Regions from separate parts of the Paenibacillus sp. sgz302164 genome, predicted to be linked through region 3. Evidence: riboswitches for the same ligand, from Rfam matches in the RefSeq annotation. Region 3 holds a riboswitch; each other region holds the start of a gene.
The links. Region 3 has a riboswitch for cobalamin ahead of AC0LWT_RS20445 (ABC transporter substrate-binding protein). Riboswitches for the same ligand answer to the same signal wherever they lie in the genome.

Region 1 (7,722 bases), on a different contig from region 3:
CGGAAAGCGCACATGCTCCGTCACATTCATGTGAGGCCAAAGGGCAAAAGCTTGAAACACCATGCCGATTTTGCGTTTTTCCGGAGGCAGGCTGAAGCCGGGCTTCGCTACCTGCGTTTGATTCATATAAATTTCTCCGGTTGTCGGCTGCTCGAATCCGGCAAGCAGTCTGAGCAGCGTCGTTTTGCCGCAGCCGGACGGACCGAGTATGGCGACGAACTCCCCTTCGGCTATGGCGAGATTCAAAGATTTGAGCGCCTGAAAGCTCCCGAATGATTTGCTGACTTCGATTAACTGAATGCTCATGGCTGCTGATCTCCTCTTTTGGTTTGAAGCTTTTGCAGGATTTGCAGAACGATCATTCCGAGCAGGATCAGAACGACGATCAAGCTGGACAGAGCGGTCGAGTACAAGGTGCTGCCGGCCTGTTCGAAGCTGAATATCGTCACCCCGATCGTTTGCGAGCCTGTGGACCCCAGCAGAGCGGATACCGTAAGCTCGGTGAACGCGGTCAAAAAGACAAGAAACGCTCCGCTAAGCAGCCCTGGCAGCAGCAGCGGCAAAAGCACGAAAACCCACTTGCGCCAAAAACCGGCGCCGAAAACATGGGCCGCTTCCTCCAGCGAAACGTCTATCTGAGTGAAAGCCGTTATGCCCGCTCTTACTTGCAAAATGAGAAAACGGCATACGTAAGCGATGAACAAAATCCGGATCGAGCCGTAGATGCCGGGATTCCAGCCGGGAATCGGCTCCATCCAGGTGAAAATCATGCATAAGCCGAATACGATTCCCGGCAGCGTGTAAGGCAGGGCGACGGCGAGCTCCGCCGATTTGGTCACCCAGGAAGGGTTGCGCACCCTGGCGTAAGCGAGCAGGGACCCGAGCACGAGGCAGATGCCGAATGTAGTGACGGACAGCAACAGGCTGGTTTGGATCGATTGCCACACTTTCGGATTGTCCAACAGGATGTACCGATAGTTGGACAAAGTTAAATTCGCCGCCTTGAACGGGACTCCATACGCTTTCTTCAAAGAAATGGCGACCATGGATACAAGGGGAACGGCGGTGATCAGAGCCAAAGCGGCCCAGACGGCCGACGTCGCCGATCCCCGGTACTTGCCAAGCGAATAGCGAGGACTGCTGTCGATGACGATCGAGTCTGCGGCTTTAATTTTTCGGACGGCAAGCCATTGCAATAGTGTCCCGATAATGGCGATAATGCCAAGCATGACGGACAAAGCCGCCCCTCTGGCAAATGCGGAAGGGCCGAATCCGATAATTTCCTCATAAATGAGTGTGCTCAAAACCGAAATGTTTTTAGGAATGCCGAGAAAAGCCGGGATTCCGAAGTTGTCCAAAGAAGCGAGAAAAACGAGCAGCCCTCCGGCCGTCAGGCCAGGCAAAGCGAGGGGAAGCGTGATGAGGCAAAACGTTTTCCATTTGCCCGCACCGCTTGCTCGTGTCGCCCATTCCAGATCGCGGGGAATTTTTTTCAGCACTTCCACCGTCAAGAGATACACGAGCGGAAAATGATGAATGCCCATAACGAAAATAATGCCGCCGTAGCTGTACATGCTCCACGGTTTCATATCGGGGCTAAACCCGTGCAGCACCTGGGCGACTACCCCTTGATTGCCCATAAACGAAGACCAGGACAACGTCAAGACGTAGGACGGCAGTATTAAAGGGAGCAGCATCGCCATATGCAGCGGCTTTTTGTGCTTAATGTCCGTATAGGCTATCAACCAGGCGGCTACGACGCCTAATATGCAGGATACGACGGTAGAGCCTGCGACGATAACGAACGTATCTTTCAGCGTTTTCCATAAACGGGCCTGTCGCAGCATTTCGGCGTAATGCTCGAACGTCGGTCCGGCATTCCCCTGCGCGCTTAAATAGACAAGCTTGGCGACCGGGACGACAAACAGCACTGCAAGAACTAGCAGGAGCAGCGCTGCGGCAATGCGTTTTGCGATTCGGGAAAAGCTTCCGGGGAGGGCAGGGCCGACCCTGCCGTTCTCCCTCGCAAGCTGAGTTGGTTCTGAATCCGACATGTATGATGCGCTCCACTTCTTATTGTCCGAACACTTGGCTGAATTGTTTTTTATCCGCTTCGCGGGCTTCCGCCAGCTTGGTAATATCCGAGGAAATCACTTTGAATTCGGAAATGCTCTTCAGCCCTTTCGGCGCAGCGACGCCTTCGCGGATCGGCGTATACCCGATATCGGAGGACACTTTTTGGCCGTCTTCGGACAGCACGAAATCGACGAATGCTTTGGCGGCTTTTTCGTTGGCGGCATTTTTCATGATGCCGATTGGCTCCGTAATGACGGGCACGCCTTCCGTCGGGTAGATCAGATCGACCGGCGAGCCTTTGGCTTTTTCGCGGGCTACCAAATAATCGACCACCATGCCGTACGACTTCTCGCCGCCGGCTACAGCGTTCAGTACGGCTCCGTTGCCTTTTACCACAGACGTGTTGTTCGCCTTGAGGTTTTTGAAGAAGTCCCAGCCGAAGCCGTCGGTACGCGTCAATACGCCCACGTTGTATGCTGCAGCGCCGGAGTACAGCGGACTCGGCATGATGCCGGCATCCTTGCTCTCAGCGGACGCTAGCGCCTTCCAGGAGGTCGGCGGCGTTTTTACTTTTTGCGTATTAATGGCCAGTACGGTCGCCATCACTTTCGTGCCCGTGTACATGCCGTCCGGGTCTGCGAGATCCTTCGGAATTTTGGATAACTCCGGCGATTTATAGGAGCCTAGCAAATTTTGCTTCTTGAGCCCTTCGAAAGTTACCGCATCGGCCAGCAGAAGCACATCCGCCTGGACTTTGCCGGCCTGGTTTTCCGCCTGAATTTTGGCGGTTACTTCCTCGGTGCCGGAACGGAAGCTTTCGACCTTCACATCGGGATACTTCTTATTGAATGCCGCCACTAGTTTGGTCACATCTTCCTCCGGTTGGGATGTATAGAAGGAAAGCTTGCCGGAAACCGGGCTTGCGGCTTCTTGTTTCGGAGACGATTGGGGTGTCGATTGCGCGCCTTGCGTTGCTGCAGGTTGTCCGTTAGTTCCGCAGCCGCTGAAAATCAGCAGAGCCGCTGCGCTCATCATCAAAGATCCTTTTTTTAACAAAATGGTTTCTCTCCCTACGTTTTTGTCTATGTTCTCTTCGAAATTCATTATATAAAGCGAATGTTAGACGACTGTAAATTGGGAAGGCTCGGTTTGTAAAATGCTTTTGCTCCGCCAGGATTGAATTCGGACAGCAGTTCATTGTAAGATTGAAAGATGAACATATTTCCACCAACGAAAGGTAGGGTTAACCATGGATGCTTTGAAGCTTAAAATTCTCGAAATATTGAAGGAAGACGCCCGCCGCAGCGCGGAACTGATTGCCACCATGCTGGGAACGCCGGAGGCTGAGGTAGCGCAGGCGATACGCGAGATGGAAGCGGATAAGGTCATCGTCAAATACGCCACGGTTGTCAATTGGAGCAAGGTGGATGATGAGAAGGTTACGGCCCTGATTGAAGTGCAAATTACGCCGGAACGCGGCCGCGGCTTCGATGCGATTGCGGAACGGATTTATTTATATCCGGAAGTAAGATCCGTTTATTTGATGTCCGGCGCCTACGACCTGCTCGTCGAGATCGAGGGCAGATCGCTTAAGGAAGTCGCTTCGTTCGTTTCCAACAAGCTTTCGCCAATCGACCGCGTGCTGTCGACGAAAACTCATTTTATTTTGAAAAAATATAAACAGGACGGCATTATTTTCGAGGATCAAGAGGACGATCACCGAATGCTCGTCTCGCCGTAAGGGAGAATTTCGCCATGATTAAAGATGAACCGACGGTCCGCAAGCCAAAGTCGATGACGGATTATTTGGCTCCTATGGTAAAAGCGATCCCGCCATCGGGCATTCGCAAATTTTTCGATCTGGTCAGCAACAGCAAGGAAGATATTATTTCGCTGGGGGTCGGGGAGCCGGATTTTTCCACGCCCTGGCACGTTCGCGAAGCCGCCGTATATTCGCTGGAACGGGGCCGGACCAAATATTCGCCGAATTCGGGAATACCGGAACTGCGGGAGGCGATTGCCGAATACTTGCACAATTCGTTCCAGGTAAGCTACGAGCCCGGCGACGAGGTGCTGGTGACCGTAGGAGGAAGCGAAGCGATCGACCTCGCGCTGCGGGCGCTGATTACGCCGGGGGATGAAATTTTGATCCCCGAGCCGTGCTACATCTCTTACTCGCCCATCACGACCATCAGCGGGGGGAAAGCGGTAGGCATCGAGACATTTGCCAAAGACCAGTTCAAACTGACCGAGCAATCGCTGCGAGCGGCGATAACGCCCCGATCCAAAATTTTGATTTTGTGCTATCCGAGCAATCCGACCGGCGGCATTATGACTTATGAAGACTGGCTGCCGATCGCCAAAGTCGTCGAGGAGAACGACCTGATCGTCATTTCGGATGAAATCTATGCGGAACTCACGTACGAACAAAAGCATGTGAGCTTCGCGGCCATGCCGGGAATGAAGGACCGGACCATCCTTGTGAGCGGTTTTTCCAAAGCGTTCGCCATGACGGGCTGGCGCATGGGATATGCGTGCGGGCACTCCGACCTGATCTCCGCGATGACCAAAATTCACCAATACACGGTGATGTGCGCGCCGATTATGGGGCAGGTGGCCGCTCATGAAGCTCTCAAGAACGGGCTGGAAGAGAAAGACCGCATGATGGAATCGTACAATCAGCGCCGGCGCCTGATCGTCAAAGGATTTCGCGAGATCGGGCTCGAATGCCACGAGCCGCAGGGCGCGTTTTACGCGTTTCCGAGCATTGCGGCGACGGGGATGACTTCGGAGAAATTTGCCGAAAGATTGCTGTTCGAAGCGAAGGTGGCGGCAGTTCCCGGACACGTATTCGGGCTTGGCGGAGAAGGCTTCCTGCGCTGTTCTTACGCGTATAGTGTTTCCCAGCTAAATGAAGCATTAGAACGAATAGGAAAATTCATCAAAAAAATGTAAAACATTTTAAAAAGATATTTTCAATAGGGACAAAAACTGGTATCCTTGAGGTAAGGAGGGAAGAGCATGGCTTTTATGGAATATCAACTTGCTTCATATAACAAACATTTCCAAATTCGGGAAGATGATTCCGATCGTAGCTGGTTGATCAAGCATGCTAAGAAATCCGCCTCCTTGAGTCCGCTCGAAGAAGAGATTCATTCTTTGAGACGGATGCTCGAACAGATGGTTGTCGAAGGCAAGGAAATGACTTCCGAAGCCGTCGTCGAGCTCAGCACAGTCCTCGATCAAAAAATAAACGAATATATGAATAGAGGCAAAAAAAGTCGGTGATGAGCCGGCTTTTCTTATGACCGTACAAAACTTCGGAAGGATTGAAACTGCATGAGAATCAAGCTGCTTTTAGTGAGCATCGCCATGCTGGCGGTGCTGTTGGCCGGGTGCGGAGGCCCAAAGCCTGATGTGCCTATTTTCGCCATGGGAGCGAACGGATTTCCTTCGGAAATCGGCGACAAGCTGGAAGCTTCCCTTGCGGCCAAGGTAGGCGAGAAGCCGACCGTAAAGTTCGTCTCAACGCCGATTTTTTCGATGGAAAAAATGATTGTCGAGCTTGCCGCCGGCGGCAACGGCATTCTTATTTTGCCGGACGAACAGTTTAAAGCGCTGTCCAAGCAGGCCGGGTTCGTAGCTCTTGACGACGTGATCAAGCCGGAGGATTATCCGGATGGGGTTATGGAACTTGCCGAGGATGGGAAGCCGGCGGAAAAGCATCTTTACGGCATTCCGATGGCAGGCAACAAATGGCTGAAAGAGCAGGGGCTGGAGGGCAAAGGGCTAACCGCCTTTATTCCACAAAACTTTAAACAAATCGATGAGGCCAAGCAGGTGCTGAAGGTCATCGCCGCGAAGTAATTCGCCTTCGGCTTGTACATGCCGGGAAACTCATCTATAATCGACAAAGAGATACTGAATGTTATAGCTATGCAGCCACAGGTGTCGGCAGCTGTGCCCGATCGGTCGGGCGCTGCCGCTTAAAAGGGAAGCCGGTGCAAATCCGGCGCGGTCCCGCCACTGTAACCGGGAATGTTCCTCATAATGCCACTGTTCCGATTTAGGGGATGGGAAGGCGGGGAAGCTCGATACCCGAAAGTCAGGAGACCTGCCTATGGTGCCGTACACGACTTCCTTCGAGGAAAAGGATGGCGTTAAATCAGGGAGCAGCCGGCGGCTGTCAGCTGCCTGGATTTATCGTCCCCTGCTGTTCCTTCGGGAAACGGCAGGGGATTTTTTGGCAGGATGGAAGTCCTGACAGACGAGGAAAAGGAGAAAAGCGAGATGAAAGTGAGCTTGTGGAAAAAGACCGCGCTGCTGGCTCTTGCCGCAGCTGTGGCAATCAGTCTTGCAGGCTGCGGCAAGACAGTGGAGAAGCAGCCGGAGCTGACGGACCCGGCCAAGCTGGGAGCGGGCGAAACGAAAGCCCCGTCCGCGACGGCGACGGCTGCGGAAACCGCCAAAGCGTCCAAAAAGACGCAGTACCCGCTCAAAATCAAGGATGCGACGGGAAAAGAATTTACGTTTGACAAGGCGCCGCAGAGGATCGTATCCGTATCGCCCGCCGAGACGGAAGCGCTTTTTGCTATAGGGCTCGACAATCAGATTGTCGGCGTATCGGACCTGGACGATTATCCGGAGGCGGCGAAATCGAAGCCGAAGATGGGCGGCATTACGAAGCCGAATCAAGAGGCGGTCATCGCTGCTAATGCGGACATCGTTTTCACGGGCGTTTCGATGAAGGCCGACACTGTGGAAAAGCTTCGCGCGATGAATATCAATATGTTTAAAGTGGAGCCCAAGACGCTCGACGACGCCATTGCCGACGTGCTTACGTTCGGGGTCATTACGGATCATCAGGAACAGGCGGAGCAGGTGGCGGACAAAATGAAAGCGGACCGCCAGAAAGTGGTCAGCGCCGTGAAAGACGTGAAGCAGGCCAATAAGAAAAAGGTCTACGTCGAATTCAGCGCAGGCTGGACGGTCGGCAGCGGCGAATTTATGGACGAGCTGATTCAACTGGCCGGAGGCGTCAATGTTGCAGGGGACAAGAAGGGCTGGTACCAAATCAGCGAAGAGAAGATCATTCAGCAAAACCCCAACGTCATTCTTTTCGCGGCCGGCGTGACCGATGACAAGAGCAAAAAAACGCTCGACGCGATCATTCGCGAACGCAGCGGATGGGATCAGATTGAAGCCGTGAAAACGAACCGGGTTGTCGGCATCGATCAAAATCTGCTCAGCCGCCCGGGCCCAAGAATAACGGACGGCCTGCTTGCCATGGCCAAGGCGATTTACCCCGAACTGGTGAAGTAGATGAAAAGAAAACTGATGCTGTGGGGAGGAGTAGGAGTCTTACTCCTTCTTCTTTCTATTCTGATCAGCTTGTCTTTGGGCACGGCCCATGTCCATGTACTGCAAATAGCCGGTATTATCGGCAAGCACATTCCGTGGCTGGGAGAGCGAATCGAAGCGGATTGGCCGCAATCTTCCGAGCAGATCATCATGAAAGTCCGGCTTCCCCGCGTCATGCTCGGCATCCTTGTGGGCGCCTCGCTGTCGGTAGCGGGGGCGGCTTTTCAAGGAGTGCTGCGCAACCCGCTGGCCGATCCTTACACGCTGGGCGTATCTTCGGGCGCT
Region 2 (6,306 bases), on a different contig from region 3:
TCGCGAAATCAGGTGAATTGTGCGTCAGGTTCAGGCATGTGAGGTTCTGGGAAGCTTGCAAAAAGAAAGTGCAGGGATTTTCGCCCAAAAGACAAAGAGACGGGGCTTTAGTCGCCTAACCTGACAGTATTGGCGGGTATCGGCGGGAGCGACATCGGTGGGTGCTGATGGAAGTTGGCGCTGCGAGAGCGGCACCGGCGTGAGCGGGCAGTGGCGAGCGCGACAGGCGGAAGCCGGAGCTAGCGGAAGCGGCTCATCGACGAAAGCGGCGAGCCTCACTGGGCGCGGGTATCAGCGGAAGCAGGCGCCCACGAAAGCGGCATTGACGAGCGAGCGCGGGTACCGGCGTGAGCGGGCGCCCGCGAAAGCAGCATCGACGAGCATGGGTACCGATAGCGGCGGCAGTGAGAGCCAGCGGAAGCAGGCGCCCACGAAAGCGGCATTGACGAGCGAGCGCGGGTACCGGCGTGAGCGGGCGCCCGCGAAAGCAGCATCGACGAGCATGGGTACCGATAGCGGCGGCAGTGAGAGCCAGCGGAAGCAGGCGCCCGCGAAAGCAGCATTGGCGAGCGCGGGCACCGGTAGCGGCGGCAGTGAGAGCACCATTGGCGAGCGCGGGCACCAGTAGCGGCGGCAGTGAGAGCCAGCGTGAGCGAGCAGTCAGTGGCGGGAGCGAGCGCCGCTGGAAGCCGGCCGCGCGGCGTCAGTGCAGACCCGGCGCGCCCAGCGGGAACGCGCCGAGCGGCTCGTAGGCCGGCTGTCGGCCCAGGTGGCTGCGGTAGAGGACGATGTCCTCTACCCGCCACGCGGCCCAGCCGGCCGCAGGCGCCGCCTCCGCCAGCGCGGCGCGCCGGAAGGGCCCCGCCGCTGCGCGGTAGCGGCGGGCCAGTGTGATGTGCGGCCGGTAGGGGCGAGCCTCGGCCGGGAAGCCGTGGCGGGCGCAGGCGCCGCTAACTTCGCGCTGGAGCTTGCCCAGCGCATCGAGGTCGCCGGCAACGCCCGCCCACAGCACCGTCGGCGCCGCCGGCGGCCCGAACACGCCGAGTCCTTCGGCGTGCAGGGCTAGCGGTGTCGCCGACGCGGCGAGCTGGCGCAGGTCGTGCGCCAGCGCTTCCGCAGTCCCGGCGGATGCGTCGCCGAGGAAGCAAAGCGTAATGTGGACGTCCTGCGGATGCGTCCACTTGTGAAAAGGCAGCTTCTCCTGAGCGCTGCCTTTCCACGCGTCCAGCGCCGCTTTGGACGCGTCGGGGAGACGGATGCCGACGAACAGCCGGTACGGGTCGGCGGAAAAATTTTGAAGAGACATACTATTCCTCCTAGAGCTTTGTATTGGTGCCGTTTGACATGCGGACTTAAAGCTTAGCATGTCCAGCAGAGGTTTTACTTGATGCGTGAGGCGAATCTTGCTATCATAACCATAGTATATTAAGCAAAGGTGGGTTATTCATGAGCAATCGTGCGTATAATTTTAATGCGGGGCCTGCGGCGCTTCCGCTCGAAGTGCTGCAAAAGGCGCAGGAGGAGCTTGTCGAATTTAAAGGAATCGGCATGTCGATTATGGAAATCTCCCACCGCAGCGCGGAATATGAGCAGGTCCACAACGAAACTCAGCAGCTGCTCAAACAAATTTTCGGCATTCCGGAAGGGTATCAGGTGCAATTTCTGCAAGGCGGTGCGAGCACGCAGTTTGCCATGATTCCGATGAACTTCCTCAAACAGGGCAAAGTGGGCAGCTATGTTCTGACCGGCGCTTGGGCGGAGAAAGCGGTTCAGGAAGCGGGATTGTTCGGCGAAGTGTCCATCGCAGCCAGCTCGAAAGAGCAAAAGTTTATGAAAATTCCGGATTTAAGCGAAATCAACATTCATCCGGATGCAGCCTATTTGCACCTCACTTCCAATGAAACGATCGAAGGGGCGCAGTTCCAAAGCTTTCCGGACACAGGCAGCGTGCCGCTGATCGCCGATATGTCCAGCGACATTTTGAGCCGTCCTGTCGATGTGTCGAAATTCAGCATGATCTACGCGGGCGCGCAAAAAAACCTCGGTCCGTCCGGCGTTACCGTCGCTATCCTGAAAGAGGACATGCTCCAGGATTTGCCAAAAACCATTCCAACGATGCTGCGCTATGAAATCCATGGCAAAAACAACTCGTTGTATAATACGCCGCCGGTGTACTCCATCTACATGGTAAACCTTGTGCTGAAATGGATTCAAGAGCAGGGCGGACTTGCGGCCATCGAGAAAAACAACCTCGAAAAAACAGGCCTGATCTACAGCGCGATCGATCAAAGCGGAGGCTTCTACCGCAGTCCGGTCGATGCGGGCAGCCGTTCGATGATGAACGTGACGTTCCGTCTGCAGGATGAGGAGCTTGAGAAGAAATTTATTAAAGAGTCCGAGCAGAACGGCTTTGTCGGTTTGAAAGGCCATCGCAGCGTAGGCGGATTAAGAGCTTCGACTTACAACGCGGTAACGTACGCTTCCTGCAAAGCGTTGGCTGACTTTATGGCCGATTTCCAAAAGCGCAACGGATAAATCGACCGGCTGGACTTGTATCATTCAATTTTTAAAGCTATTCAGGGCGTTGTTCCGTCCCTGGATAGCTTTGTTTGGTGTTTTGGCATAAAATTGGATTTATTTGGGAGAGAGGGCTTCGTCCCGTTGTTGTTGCATGGGGTCCTAAAGGCCTATGAGGATGCTGGCATGGACCTATTTTTTTGTTTTTGGTGCACCACTTTCGTACCGGATTATCCCCAGTTTATCCCCAGATTTGCAAGCGAATATCCCCAGCGCATTGCTCTGAATGATGAAATCAGGACTCCGATTTAGCCCGCGCCGGACAAGGAACAGCCGAAAATGACGTTCCTTATTTTGCCATTTCACGCCTTTTATCCACATTTTTTTTGCCGTTTTTTATAGCTGAACGAGGCTTCCGAAATGAGAGATTTTCGAGGTTTGATAGTCGGATTTGCTCATTGACAAACACTATATCTTGATATAAATTGAAATCTATCAACTATATCTCGTGATGGATAGGTGCTTCGCGTTCTAGAGACACGCACGAAGCTTAATAGGGAAGTCCGGTGCAAATCCGGCGCGGTCCCGCCACTGTTCAGGAGGAGTTTTCATCCGATTGCCACTGGCTTGCTCCGATAGGAAAGCCGGGAAGGCGGATGGGAATGATGATCCCAAGCCAGGAGACCTGCCTATTCGTAAGAATCACCCCTACGGCAGATAGGAAGGTGTCCAGACTCCCACTCCAGTGGCAGGCGTTATGTTCGCATGTTCCTGTGGCGTATTCGGTCCTTCTTTTTGCCGAATGCGCCATTTTAATGGTTTTGACAGAAGGAGACGAAATCCCATGCTGATTGCTTACGATTCCAAGACGGGAAATGTCCGCAGATTTATTAAAAAATTAAATTTGCCTGCGGTTCAAATTGAAGAGGCGATGAAGATGGATGAACCTTTCGTGCTTGTCACCTATACGACAGGCTTTGGTCAAATTCCGGAGAAAGTCGCACACTTTTTGGAGCGGAACCATCCTAGGCTCCAAGGCGTAGCGGCCAGCGGGAACCGGAATTGGGGAGATGGATTCGCAAAGAGCGCGGACCGCATCGCCGAGCGTTACGGCGTGCCTGTGCTCGGCAAGTTTGAACTGTCCGGAACCCGGCAGGATGTTCAGCGATTTGTTCAGGAGGTGCACGCAATTGCGGCATATTGAGTTAAACAACCAGATCATGCAGCGCGGTGTCGACGGCTTTTTTCAATTGGAGAAAGACCGGGAAGCCGTGCACGAATTTATGGAAGAAGTGAACCGCAACAGCCTTCATTTTGCCGATACGGCTTCGAAGGTTCGTTACATGATAGATAACAACTTTTACGAGGATGTTTACGAGAAATATTCCGCATCCGAAGTTGAAGATACATACAAAATCACTCACGAATATAACTTCGAATTCTCCTCGTATATGGCGGCTTCGAAGTTTTATACGGATTACGCTTTGCGCAGTGACGATAAAACCCTTTATCTTGAGCATTATGCGGACCGGGTCGCGATTGTGGCGCTTTACTTGGGTCGCGGCGATGCGGAAACGGCGAAACAGTTGGCGAAATCGATGATGGAACAGCGGCTGCAGCCTGCGACGCCGACGTTTTTGAATGCCGGCAAAAGCCGCAGGGGCGAGATGGTATCCTGCTTCCTGCTGGAGATGGACGATTCGCTGAATTCGATTAACTATGTGCTGGGCACGTGCATGCAGCTGTCCAAAATCGGCGGCGGCGTGGCCGTCAATCTGTCCAAGCTGCGCGGCCGCGGAGAATCGATCAAAGGCGTCGAGCGTGCGGCCAAAGGCATTATGCCGGTGCTCAAGCTTATGGAGGACGCTTTTTCCTATGCGGATCAGATGGGCCAGCGCAAAGGTTCCGGAGCGGCGTATTACAACATCTTCGGATGGGACCTCATGGAATTTTTGGACAGCAAAAAAATCAATGCGGACGAAAAGTCGCGCCTCAAAACGCTGTCGATCGGTTTGATCGTGCCGAATAAATTCTACAAACTGGCCGAAGAGAACCAGCCGCTGCATGTGTTCGCGCCTTATACGGTATACAAAGCGTACGGCAAGCACCTTGACGATATGGACATGGACGAGATGTACGACACGCTGCTGGCGGACCCTAGAGTCAAAAAGAAACCGGTGATGAGCGCCCGCGAAATGCTCGTAAAAATCGCCACGACGCAGCTGGAATCCGGCTATCCTTACATGATGAACCGCAGCAATGCAAATTTGGCGCACCCGCTCAAGCAGATCGGCGCGATCAAGATGTCTAACCTTTGCACGGAAATTTTTCAGCTGCAGGAGACGTCGGAGATCGGCGATTACGGCGATGAGAACCTGATTCGCAGAGATATTAGCTGCAATCTGGCTTCCTTGAACATAGCGAATGTCATGGATCTGAAAAAGCTGCGCGAATCGGTGCACGAGGGCATGATTGCGCTGACCTCCGTCAGCGATATGACGACGGTCGCCAACGCGCCGGGCGTAGCGAAGGCGAACCGCGAGCTGCACTCGGTCGGACTGGGTGCGATGAACCTGCACGGATATTTGTCCAAAAACAAGATCAGTTATGAGAGCGAAGAAGCGAAAGATTTTGTCCGCACGTTTTTCATGGCGATGAATTTCTTCTCGATTGAAAAAAGCATGGAGATCGCGAAGTCGAAGGGCGAGACGTTCGACGGGTTCGAGCTTTCGGAATATGCCGGCGGCGCTTATTTTGACCGCTACTTGCAAACCGATTACCGCCCGGTCACAGACAAGGTGAAACAACTGTTCGAGGGCATGCAGATTCCTTCTCCGGACGATTGGGCCAAGCTGAAGGAAGAAGTGCGCGCTCACGGGCTTTACCATGCGTACAGAATGGCTATCGCTCCTACGCAAAGCATTTCGTACATCCAGAATGCGACTTCCAGCGTCATGCCGATCGTCGAGCCGATCGAAACGCGGACGTACGCGAACTCGACGACGTATTACCCGATGCCGTATTTGCGAAGAGACAATTTCTTCTTCTATAAATCGGCGTATCAAATGAACCAATTCAAAATTCTTGACCTGATTGCCGAAATCCAGACGCATGTCGATCAAGGCATTTCGACGGTGCTTCATGTCAACAGCGATGTGACGACCAGACAGCTTGCGCGCTATTATTTGTACGCTGCCCGTGTCGGGTTAAAATCGCTCTATTACACGCGGACGAACCAGCTCTCCGTTGAAGAGTGCGTCAGCTGTTCGGTGTAACGGGAAGGGGAATGAATACAAGATGACCACCAAGAGAGCCGTCAACTGGAACCGGCCTGACGACGATTTTACGATCACGTTCTGGAATCAAAATATTATGCAGTTTTGGACGGACGAAGAAATTCCTCTGTCTGACGATAAAATGTCCTGGATGACGCTGAACGAAGCGGAGCGCGACCTGTATATGAAAGTGCTGGGCGGGCTTACGCTGCTCGATACGATGCAGGGCGGCGTAGGGATGCCAAGAATTTTGGAGCATGTGGACGGGCTGCAGCGCAAAGCGGTGCTCAGCTTCATGGGCATGATGGAGCAAATTCACGCCAAATCGTACAGCAGCATTTTTACGACGCTGTCTACGACGGAGGAGATCAACGACATTTTCCTCTGGGTGGAGCGAAATCCGTATTTGCAGTTCAAGGCGAATACGATTGCCAAATATTACGACGGCATTCACACCCGCAAGGATCTGTATTTGGCGATGGCGGCATCCGTGCTGCTTGAAAGCTATTTGTTC
Region 3 (7,722 bases):
TCTCCATTCGAATGAAATCGATATGTTTGATTGTATAATGACGAATCAAATCGCGCAATCGTTCAAACCTTTGTCCATATGCACCGTTTCATAGGAATCAAATGACTCCAGACGCAGCACAAATCCCTGCTTCTCCCAAAAACGCACCGCCCCAGGCAAAAAACGATGCGTGTGCAGGTACATGGTCTCATACCCTTTGACGCGGGCGAGCTGGAGCACTTCCCTTACTAATTCGGAGCCCAGCCCTTGGTGTCTCAGCTCCGGTTTCACGTAGCATTTCACCAATTCCGCCGTCTTCCGGGATGAATAACGGCCTTTCATGTCTTGAATGCGATCGTCATAACGCAAAAATGCCGCTGTTGCGGCAATCGCACCGTCTTTATCGAAAGCCGCGAGAAATGCAGCCTTCTCCGACCGGTCATATACGTTTTGAAAATCCGCCAAATCGGACGGCAGCGTATAGGGATCCAGCATGGGAAAAACTTCTCTGCGGATCCTCATAGCGAAATCCACCGCCGCAGCCGCCTCCTCCAATTCGATTTCCCTGATTTCGTAATCTTTTAACAGCAAGTTCATTCGGCTCCCCTCCGGTTCATGCAAATATCGATTGGAACAACAAACGTGTATAAGGATGTTTAAAATGCGAGTCGTCCCAATCCGTGAATGTCTCCACAATTTCTCCCTGATACATGACAGCAACCCGGTCGCAGAATGATTGGGCGGAAATAAGATCATGCGTAATAAACAAATAAGATAATTGTGATTGCTTTTGCACGCGTTTTAACATTTGCAGCATGGAAGTTTGCGACGACGGGTCCAGGCTTGCGACGGATTCGTCAAAAATGATCGTTTCGGGCCGTACGGCCAACGCTCTGGCGATACAAACGCGCTGCTTCTGTCCGCCGCTTAATTGATGCGGATGCTTGGATAAATACGAGTCATCGAGATCGACGAGCTTTAATAGGTCTGAGCACCGCTCTTGAACATTTGCTTTTTCTTCCGGAAAATAATTGCAGATCGGTTCTTCCAAAATTTCACTCACCGTCATGCCCGGATGCAAAGAGGAAGACGAATCCTGCAGCACCAGTTGAATACGCCTGTAAATATCGAGATCGTTCGTCCGTTTGCCGGAAATCGGCTGCCCGTCAAGCAGGATTTGCCCCGAAGATACCGGCTCCAGCCGCATGATCAATTTGGCGAGCGTGCTTTTGCCGCTGCCGCTTTCCCCGATTAAACCTAGGCATTCTTCCTTATGCAAAATCAAGTCAACCTGCTTCACCGCCTGGACGCCGGTTGTCTGTGCCTTAAAGCGCGATCGATGCCTTGTTCTAATCGGATATGACTTTGTCACCTGCCGCAATTCCAGCTTGATCATTGAAGGATTCCTTCCGGTTTCATTTGGATAACGCGATCTGAAATCCGCCTCACGCTTTGCCTGTCATGCGAAATCAGCAGGATGGTCAGCGCGTAATCGTCTCTCAACTGTTTGAACAAGGTCAACACCTTGTCCCTGTTGATCGCATCAAGGGCCGTTGTCGGTTCGTCGGCAATCAATAGTTTAGGCCTCAAACTTAACATCATGGCCACCAGCACCCTTTGACACATCCCCCCGCTCAATTCAAAAGGATAGGCGGATAAAATATGCTTCGGGTCCGAAAAGCCGACTTGGCTCAGAAGCTCGCACAGGTAAGGTTCGATATCTTTTTTTAAGTACGTTTTCCTGTGCCGCAAAGTTTCCGTCATCTGTTTTTTTACCGTCAGGATCGGATTCAGCCCGTTCAACGAGTGTTGGATCAGCAGGGCAATTTCTTCCCGGCGGAGCTTTTGCCATCCTCGGTCATCGTTGCCGGCGATATTTTGACCGTTATACATCATCTGGCCCCTCGTTACTTTCAATTCCGGTTCCAACAACCCGACGATCGCGTGTGCAGTTAAACTTTTGCCGCACCCGCTCGGCCCTGTAAGCGCGACAATTTCACCCGGATATAATTGAAACGATACTTCCCGGACAAGCGGTTTTGGCGGATCGGATGCCATTTGTGAAATCGTTAACTTCTCGACACTTAACAAAGATTTCCGGTTCGCTGTCACGCTGCACCTCTTTCGGAACGGTCTCCCATAAGCTGGCAAGCCCATACAAACAGCATAATCGCCAGCCCCGGAAACAGCATGACATGTGGAGCCAATTGGAAATATGCCGTCGCATCGTGCAGCATGACTCCCCATTCGGGTGTCGGCGGCTGCGCGCCGAGACCGAGAAACGAAAGACCGGCAATCATGAGTACGACCCTCCCCATATCCCATGCGCCGAATGCGGCGAGCGGGGAAACGATTTTCGGAAAAATATAGCGCCTCATAATGCGAAAGTGCGAATTGCCCGACAGACGCGCATACAAAATATAATCTTCGCGGCAAGCTTTTTGAACGAGGGTGCGAATAAAACGAACATAGGTTGCCCAGCGAACCATAATGATAGCTGCAACCATATTCGTCAGACTCGGGCCTAGAATGCCGACGGCCGCAACCGTGATCACCATGTCGGGAATGGCAAGCATGCCATCAATCGCACGCATCAAAATGCGGTCCGTTAGACCGCGCAAATACCCGATGAAAAGACCGATAGGCAAGCTGATGCATACCGTAAACACCATAATCATACACGCAACCGTTACAGTCGTTCGTATGCCGTACATCGTTCGCGACAATACGCAGCGTCCCAAATGATCGGTACCGAAAGGGTATTCCAGGCTGGGGACGGCCAGCCGGTTCAATAGATCAATTTGCAGCGGATCGTGAGGAGCGAGCCAGGGCGCGGCCACCCCGATGATGACGATAACCGTCAACAACCCAATTCCGGTTAGTAGACTCCCGTTGAAAGTGAACCGTGTTGTATTCAATCCGTGTTTCCCCTCTCCTATTGGGCCGACAGCCGCGGGTCCAGAGAAACTTGTACAGCCTCCACCAGCAAATGAATCGACACGATCAGGAAAGTCGCGAAGATCACATACCCCTGAATGACCGGATAGTCTCTAAATGCAATCGCGTCAATCAAATATTTGCCCAAACCCGGCCAGGCAAATATCGTTTCGACAATGACATTGCCGCCCAGCATAAACGCAAAATTCGTACCCATGATCGTCAAAAGAGGCAGCACTGCATGTTTAAGCACATGAAATATAAAAATACGGCTTCTGGACAGCCCTCTCGCTTTGGCAGCTTTAATAAATGGCATATCGTGCAATTTCAACATATTCGCGCGCAAAACCCGTGCATACATAGTACCTAGCCCAAGACCGAGCGTAACTGCGGGTAAAACCAGATTGGACGCGCCGCTGCGGCCCATGGAGGGAAACCAGCCGAGCCGGACGGAGAACAAATAGATCAAAAGAAAGCCGAGCAAAAACGAAGGAAGAACAGACCCCGCAAGCGCCAAAAACCTGCCGGTTCGATCCAGCCATCCGTTGGAAAAAATAGCTGTCGTAATTCCCAAGCCAAAAGTAAGGAATACCATGATGGCAAATCCGGCTGCAGCCAATTCTAAAGTTGCGGGCAACCTTTTGACGAGTTCGTCCAGTACCGGTTCTTTGGAAACGTAAGATTGACCCCACTGCCATGTGAAAACGTCGCGCAGCCAATGGATGTACTGCATCCATAGCGAATCCGTGAGCCCCAGCTGCCGGCGCAATGACGCCAACGCTTCCGGGGAAGCGGGCACATCGTGCGCCTTCAGCAGGATGGCAGCCGGGTCTCCGGGAGATACCCGCATCAAAATGAAAGTCAAAGTAGAAACCATAAATATAACGATGACGAGTTGGGCCACACGTTCCAACCAAAAGCGAATCATTGAATGCTTCACCTGTTATTCCGTCATATCGACTTTAGAATGAATGTAATAGTACTCGATCGGATGAGGAGTAAATCCTTGCACGCCTTTTTTAGCGCCAAATACATTATTGGGATGAACGATAAACGACTGCGGCAGATCGGTGTTCACAATTTCCTGGGCTTGTACGGCCAATTGATTTCTTTGAGCCGGATCCGACGCCAAAAGAAGTTGATCCAGAATCTGTTCCAACGGCTGCGACGCGTACCGGCTGACGTTGGACTCGCTATTCGACCGGTAGAACGTGTTCAAAAAATATTGCGGTTCGCCTGTATGCGCCGTTAACATGCTGTACATCGATAAATCCCAATCATCCTTCAGCAAAGCGTCATCGATATTTTCCACTTTGCGAATGTTGATCTTAATGCCTTCTTTTAATAACTGGCTTTGGATGACCTCGGCCATGACGGACAGCTCCGGCCTCTGCGGAAAAGTTAACAGTGTCGCCTCGAACGGTTTCCCCTGTTTTTCCCAAATCCCTTGCGCATTTTTCTGCCAGCCGCCCTGTGTCAGCAATTGCCCGACAGTGAGGTTTTGCGCCGCACGTTCTACTTTACCAAACGGAAGTACGCTTGGAAATGGGCCTTTTGCTGCAGTGCCGTAACCCTTCATAACGGTACCTGCAATAGCCTCCCGCGGAATCGATTGATCTACCGCCCTCCGGTTAGCCGCATCCTGGAACAAGGGGGATTTCATATTAAAAAGCATCATGTGTGTCCGAAGCGACGGGGCCGACAGCACCTTGGTCTTGTTGTCCTTTTCCAACAAGGCCGCACTGTCGATCGGAATATCGGTCGCGACATCCGCTTGACCCGACTGCAGCGCCATCAAACGGGCATTGCCATCCGTTACGAATTTCATCGTGACTTCGGACAATAAGGCCGGTTCTCCCCAGTAATTCGGATATCTCTCGACGACAAGCGACTCGTCTTTGTTAAACTGTTTGATTTTAAACGCCCCTGTCATGGCGGGGTAACCGCTTTTCGCATCCATCGACGCCGTATCCAAGATAATCGTGGACGGATCTGCCAAATTAGATACCAATGCGGCATTCGGCTTGTCCGTTACGATTTTCAATTCATGCGGCGCGACGACCTCCACGGATTTCAGCTGCAGCAAATCTTTGGCTAAATGGCTCTTCTCGATCGAGCGCTGCAGCGAACTTTTGACACTTTCCGCGTCCATCGCCTTTCCGTTATGAAAAGTGGCGTTTTCCTGCAGTTTAAACACCCATGTCGTCGGATTTACCTGCTTCCACTCTTTGGCCAGCCAAGGAGCGGGCTCCAACTTTTCGTTGAGACGAACCAGTGTTTCACCGGCGCCGGAACGCATAACGTCCCAACTGTCCGCTCCGTGGGGGTCTACGCCGGAAGGCTTCCACGTGTAAGCTACGGTCAGCTTTTTGGCTGCGGACGATTGCTTTGTGTCCGTTCCGCTCGTTTTGTCCTGCGTAGAACATCCCGCCAGCGAAAGCACAACCGCTGCAATCACTCCCCATTTAATCAGCGAAAATCTGTTTTCCATTGTTCTCATCTTGCATCCCCCTTTTAGTAAAAAACAAAAAAAGCACACCCGACCCAAGACAAGCAGTCGGAAATGCTTTTTATACGCGTACATGGCTAGACAACGGCTAAAACCGCTTCAGCATGAAGGGGTTCATGGACTTAGACATTTTACAAATGAGCACATCCAACCACCTCCCTAATATCCCGTAGATCTAACAGTGATGTTGAAACAGGCAGGTCTCCTGACTAAGAGTATGACTTCCGGACCTTCCCGGGTTTATGGCCCAGTGGCTTTTCCGAAAGAAATCAGCCGGCATGGCTGAACCTCATGTACAGTGGCGGGTCCGTGCCGGAATTAAACCGGACTTCCCTTTTAAGCGATTAAAGCTTAGATACAAACTTTAACTACACCTATTTCCAAAATATGAAGTTGTGAGAAACTCTCTTAATATTAGTTATGAAACCCGAAAATGTCAATGTACGAAAGTTCGCACGCTTAACCGATCATTTGCTGCGAAATGGAATGAGTTTGCGCACGCGCTCGTCTCTCAGCCAAACTCCACCCCAAGCCAGGACAGCAAAATATACCGGAAATAAAATATGCGTAAAAAGCGGCGCGTCCATTCGAATATGCGTGGCAACCACCCCGCCAAAATAAGCGGTCAGCAGCAGCGCACCCAGAAAAGATGTACGAGGAACGGCGTACAGAATGGTAGAAATCAGCCCGAGTATGCCAATTACGGCGATATGGTGCTCGGCATAGCCGAGAGCAACTGTGCCTTCTACAACGGGTACGGGTTGAATGAACTTAAAAATGCTATCGAACAGCATAAACAAAATAACCAGCCAGCTCATGATTCGCGCCGTCCAGAGCCTGCCTCTTGATATTTCGGTTCTCATGATTTCCTCACCCTTCTAGGCTATGTCATGCACTCATATTATCATAAACACAGGGGCAAGATTTCTTCTTAATTGCTATATTCTAAAAAATTCCTCTCCCGCATTGGCAGGAAAACGGTCGGTCATTCCGGCATTGCCGGGCGTTCCCTGCCGTCCATCGGATACCATCGGATTACTTCGCGCGGCGGTCCAGCCAATCCTTCCTCCGCCAAAACGCCCTGCCAACGGACCCCGCCCGGCCCGTCTGTCGTATCGCCATTTTTAATAACGGGGCCGCTCTCGTATACATAATTCGATATGTTTCTTAGAAAGTTGGCGACTTCGGCAGGGTCGTAAACATGACGATGAAAAATCGCCTCATGATCGGTCACATCCAATTGAAGCATGCCGACCGAATCCATCAATAGCCAGTTTTCATCGCTGGGAATGTTAAACATCCTGACATTGGACCACAGTTCCAGCGGAGGCAGCGCCGTCTGTTCATAGCGTTCATACAGTTCATGAAACATCTCTGTAGAAGCGAGGCACTCCCCGCTCGGGTTGAAATAGCAAAGCGCTTCGGGCAGTTGAAGCAGAACACCAGCGATGTCGGTCACGGCCAAAAGCTCAGGAAGCGATTCATAATCCTCAGGCAAAAGCGGCGCTTGATCGTCCATTTGACCAAACGTATACGTGGAACGGATGCGGATGAACGCCTCGTGATCGGCGCAAGCCTGCCGTCCTTCGGGATATCCCCACGCCTGCTGCGCCGCGCGCTCCAAATTGTTCGGGAACGTATAAGGCCCGAAAAAGCCCATTGACCAGGCCCCGAATATCATGGCCTCCTCCGACGGGTCGCCCATGTCGTCCGGCCAGGGCCTGTCGACGACGTCAACCTGAATATACCCGTTGACTTCCGGACGGTATGGAACAAGCAGGCTGGGGCCGCCGAACACCCACTCTTCATAGGTTTCCTTTATACTTACAATTTCGAACCGCCGATTAAGCATCTCTTCTATTTTGCGGATCGAAACGGCCTCCGACAAGAGCACCATAACTCCCTGTGAAAAAAATCCTTTAGGCATATATCGCACCTCTATCCTCTCATTCTTCTTTCCATATATCGGCAAATTATACTGCGTTCTGGATAGGTCTAAAGCCTCGTTCTGCCGCCTTGACATGCACCCAAAAGGCTGCATATAATAGTTGCCGTTGAATGGCAAGGACGAAATAAACTGCATGATTTGAACGCCGCCCCTATCGGGGAAATTTACGATCGCTGGATTGGAAAGTATGAGCGGCAGCGGATCGATGCTTTGCGCGAACTTAAAGAAAAACTGGAGGAGAATAAAAATGACTGATACGACCTTTGTTTATGTTACTTACATCGCCACGACACCGGAAAAACTGTGGGAAGCTCTGACAAGCGGCGATTTTACCAAAAAGTATTTCTTT

Region 1: it holds a riboswitch for cobalamin, as region 3 does, so the genes downstream of both, AC0LWT_RS30725 (ABC transporter substrate-binding protein) here and AC0LWT_RS20445 (ABC transporter substrate-binding protein) in region 3, are expected to answer to the same signal.
Region 2: it holds a riboswitch for cobalamin, as region 3 does, so the genes downstream of both, nrdI (class Ib ribonucleoside-diphosphate reductase assembly flavoprotein NrdI) here and AC0LWT_RS20445 (ABC transporter substrate-binding protein) in region 3, are expected to answer to the same signal.

The regions. Positions count from the first base shown of each region.
Region 1 covers NZ_JBVYOL010000025.1:16,772-24,493, reverse strand. The annotation lists gene AC0LWT_RS30760 (ABC transporter ATP-binding protein) at 1-306, opposite strand, end outside; gene AC0LWT_RS30755 (ABC transporter permease) at 303-2,054, opposite strand; gene AC0LWT_RS30750 (ABC transporter substrate-binding protein) at 2,074-3,111, opposite strand; gene AC0LWT_RS30745 (Lrp/AsnC family transcriptional regulator) at 3,326-3,817, shown strand; gene AC0LWT_RS30740 (aminotransferase class I/II-fold pyridoxal phosphate-dependent enzyme) at 3,832-5,031, shown strand; gene AC0LWT_RS30735 (aspartyl-phosphate phosphatase Spo0E family protein) at 5,098-5,364, shown strand; gene AC0LWT_RS30730 (hypothetical protein) at 5,416-5,943, shown strand; cobalamin riboswitch at 6,006-6,212, shown strand; gene AC0LWT_RS30725 (ABC transporter substrate-binding protein) at 6,328-7,398, shown strand; gene AC0LWT_RS30720 (FecCD family ABC transporter permease) at 7,399-7,722, shown strand, end outside.
Region 2 covers NZ_JBVYOL010000014.1:18,392-24,697, forward strand. The annotation lists gene thpR (RNA 2',3'-cyclic phosphodiesterase) at 704-1,306, opposite strand; gene serC (3-phosphoserine/phosphohydroxythreonine transaminase) at 1,447-2,535, shown strand; cobalamin riboswitch at 3,018-3,224, shown strand; gene nrdI (class Ib ribonucleoside-diphosphate reductase assembly flavoprotein NrdI) at 3,362-3,721, shown strand; gene nrdE (class 1b ribonucleoside-diphosphate reductase subunit alpha) at 3,708-5,792, shown strand; gene nrdF (class 1b ribonucleoside-diphosphate reductase subunit beta) at 5,815-6,306, shown strand, end outside.
Region 3 covers NZ_JBVYOL010000012.1:98,478-106,199, forward strand. The annotation lists gene AC0LWT_RS20420 (GNAT family N-acetyltransferase) at 46-576, opposite strand; gene AC0LWT_RS20425 (ABC transporter ATP-binding protein) at 593-1,375, opposite strand; gene AC0LWT_RS20430 (ATP-binding cassette domain-containing protein) at 1,372-2,091, opposite strand; gene AC0LWT_RS20435 (ABC transporter permease) at 2,088-2,897, opposite strand; gene nikB (nickel ABC transporter permease) at 2,915-3,844, opposite strand; gene AC0LWT_RS20445 (ABC transporter substrate-binding protein) at 3,860-5,416, opposite strand; cobalamin riboswitch at 5,604-5,818, opposite strand; gene AC0LWT_RS20450 (DoxX family protein) at 5,893-6,288, opposite strand; gene AC0LWT_RS20455 (DUF4261 domain-containing protein) at 6,411-7,352, opposite strand; gene AC0LWT_RS20460 (SRPBCC family protein) at 7,621-7,722, shown strand, end outside.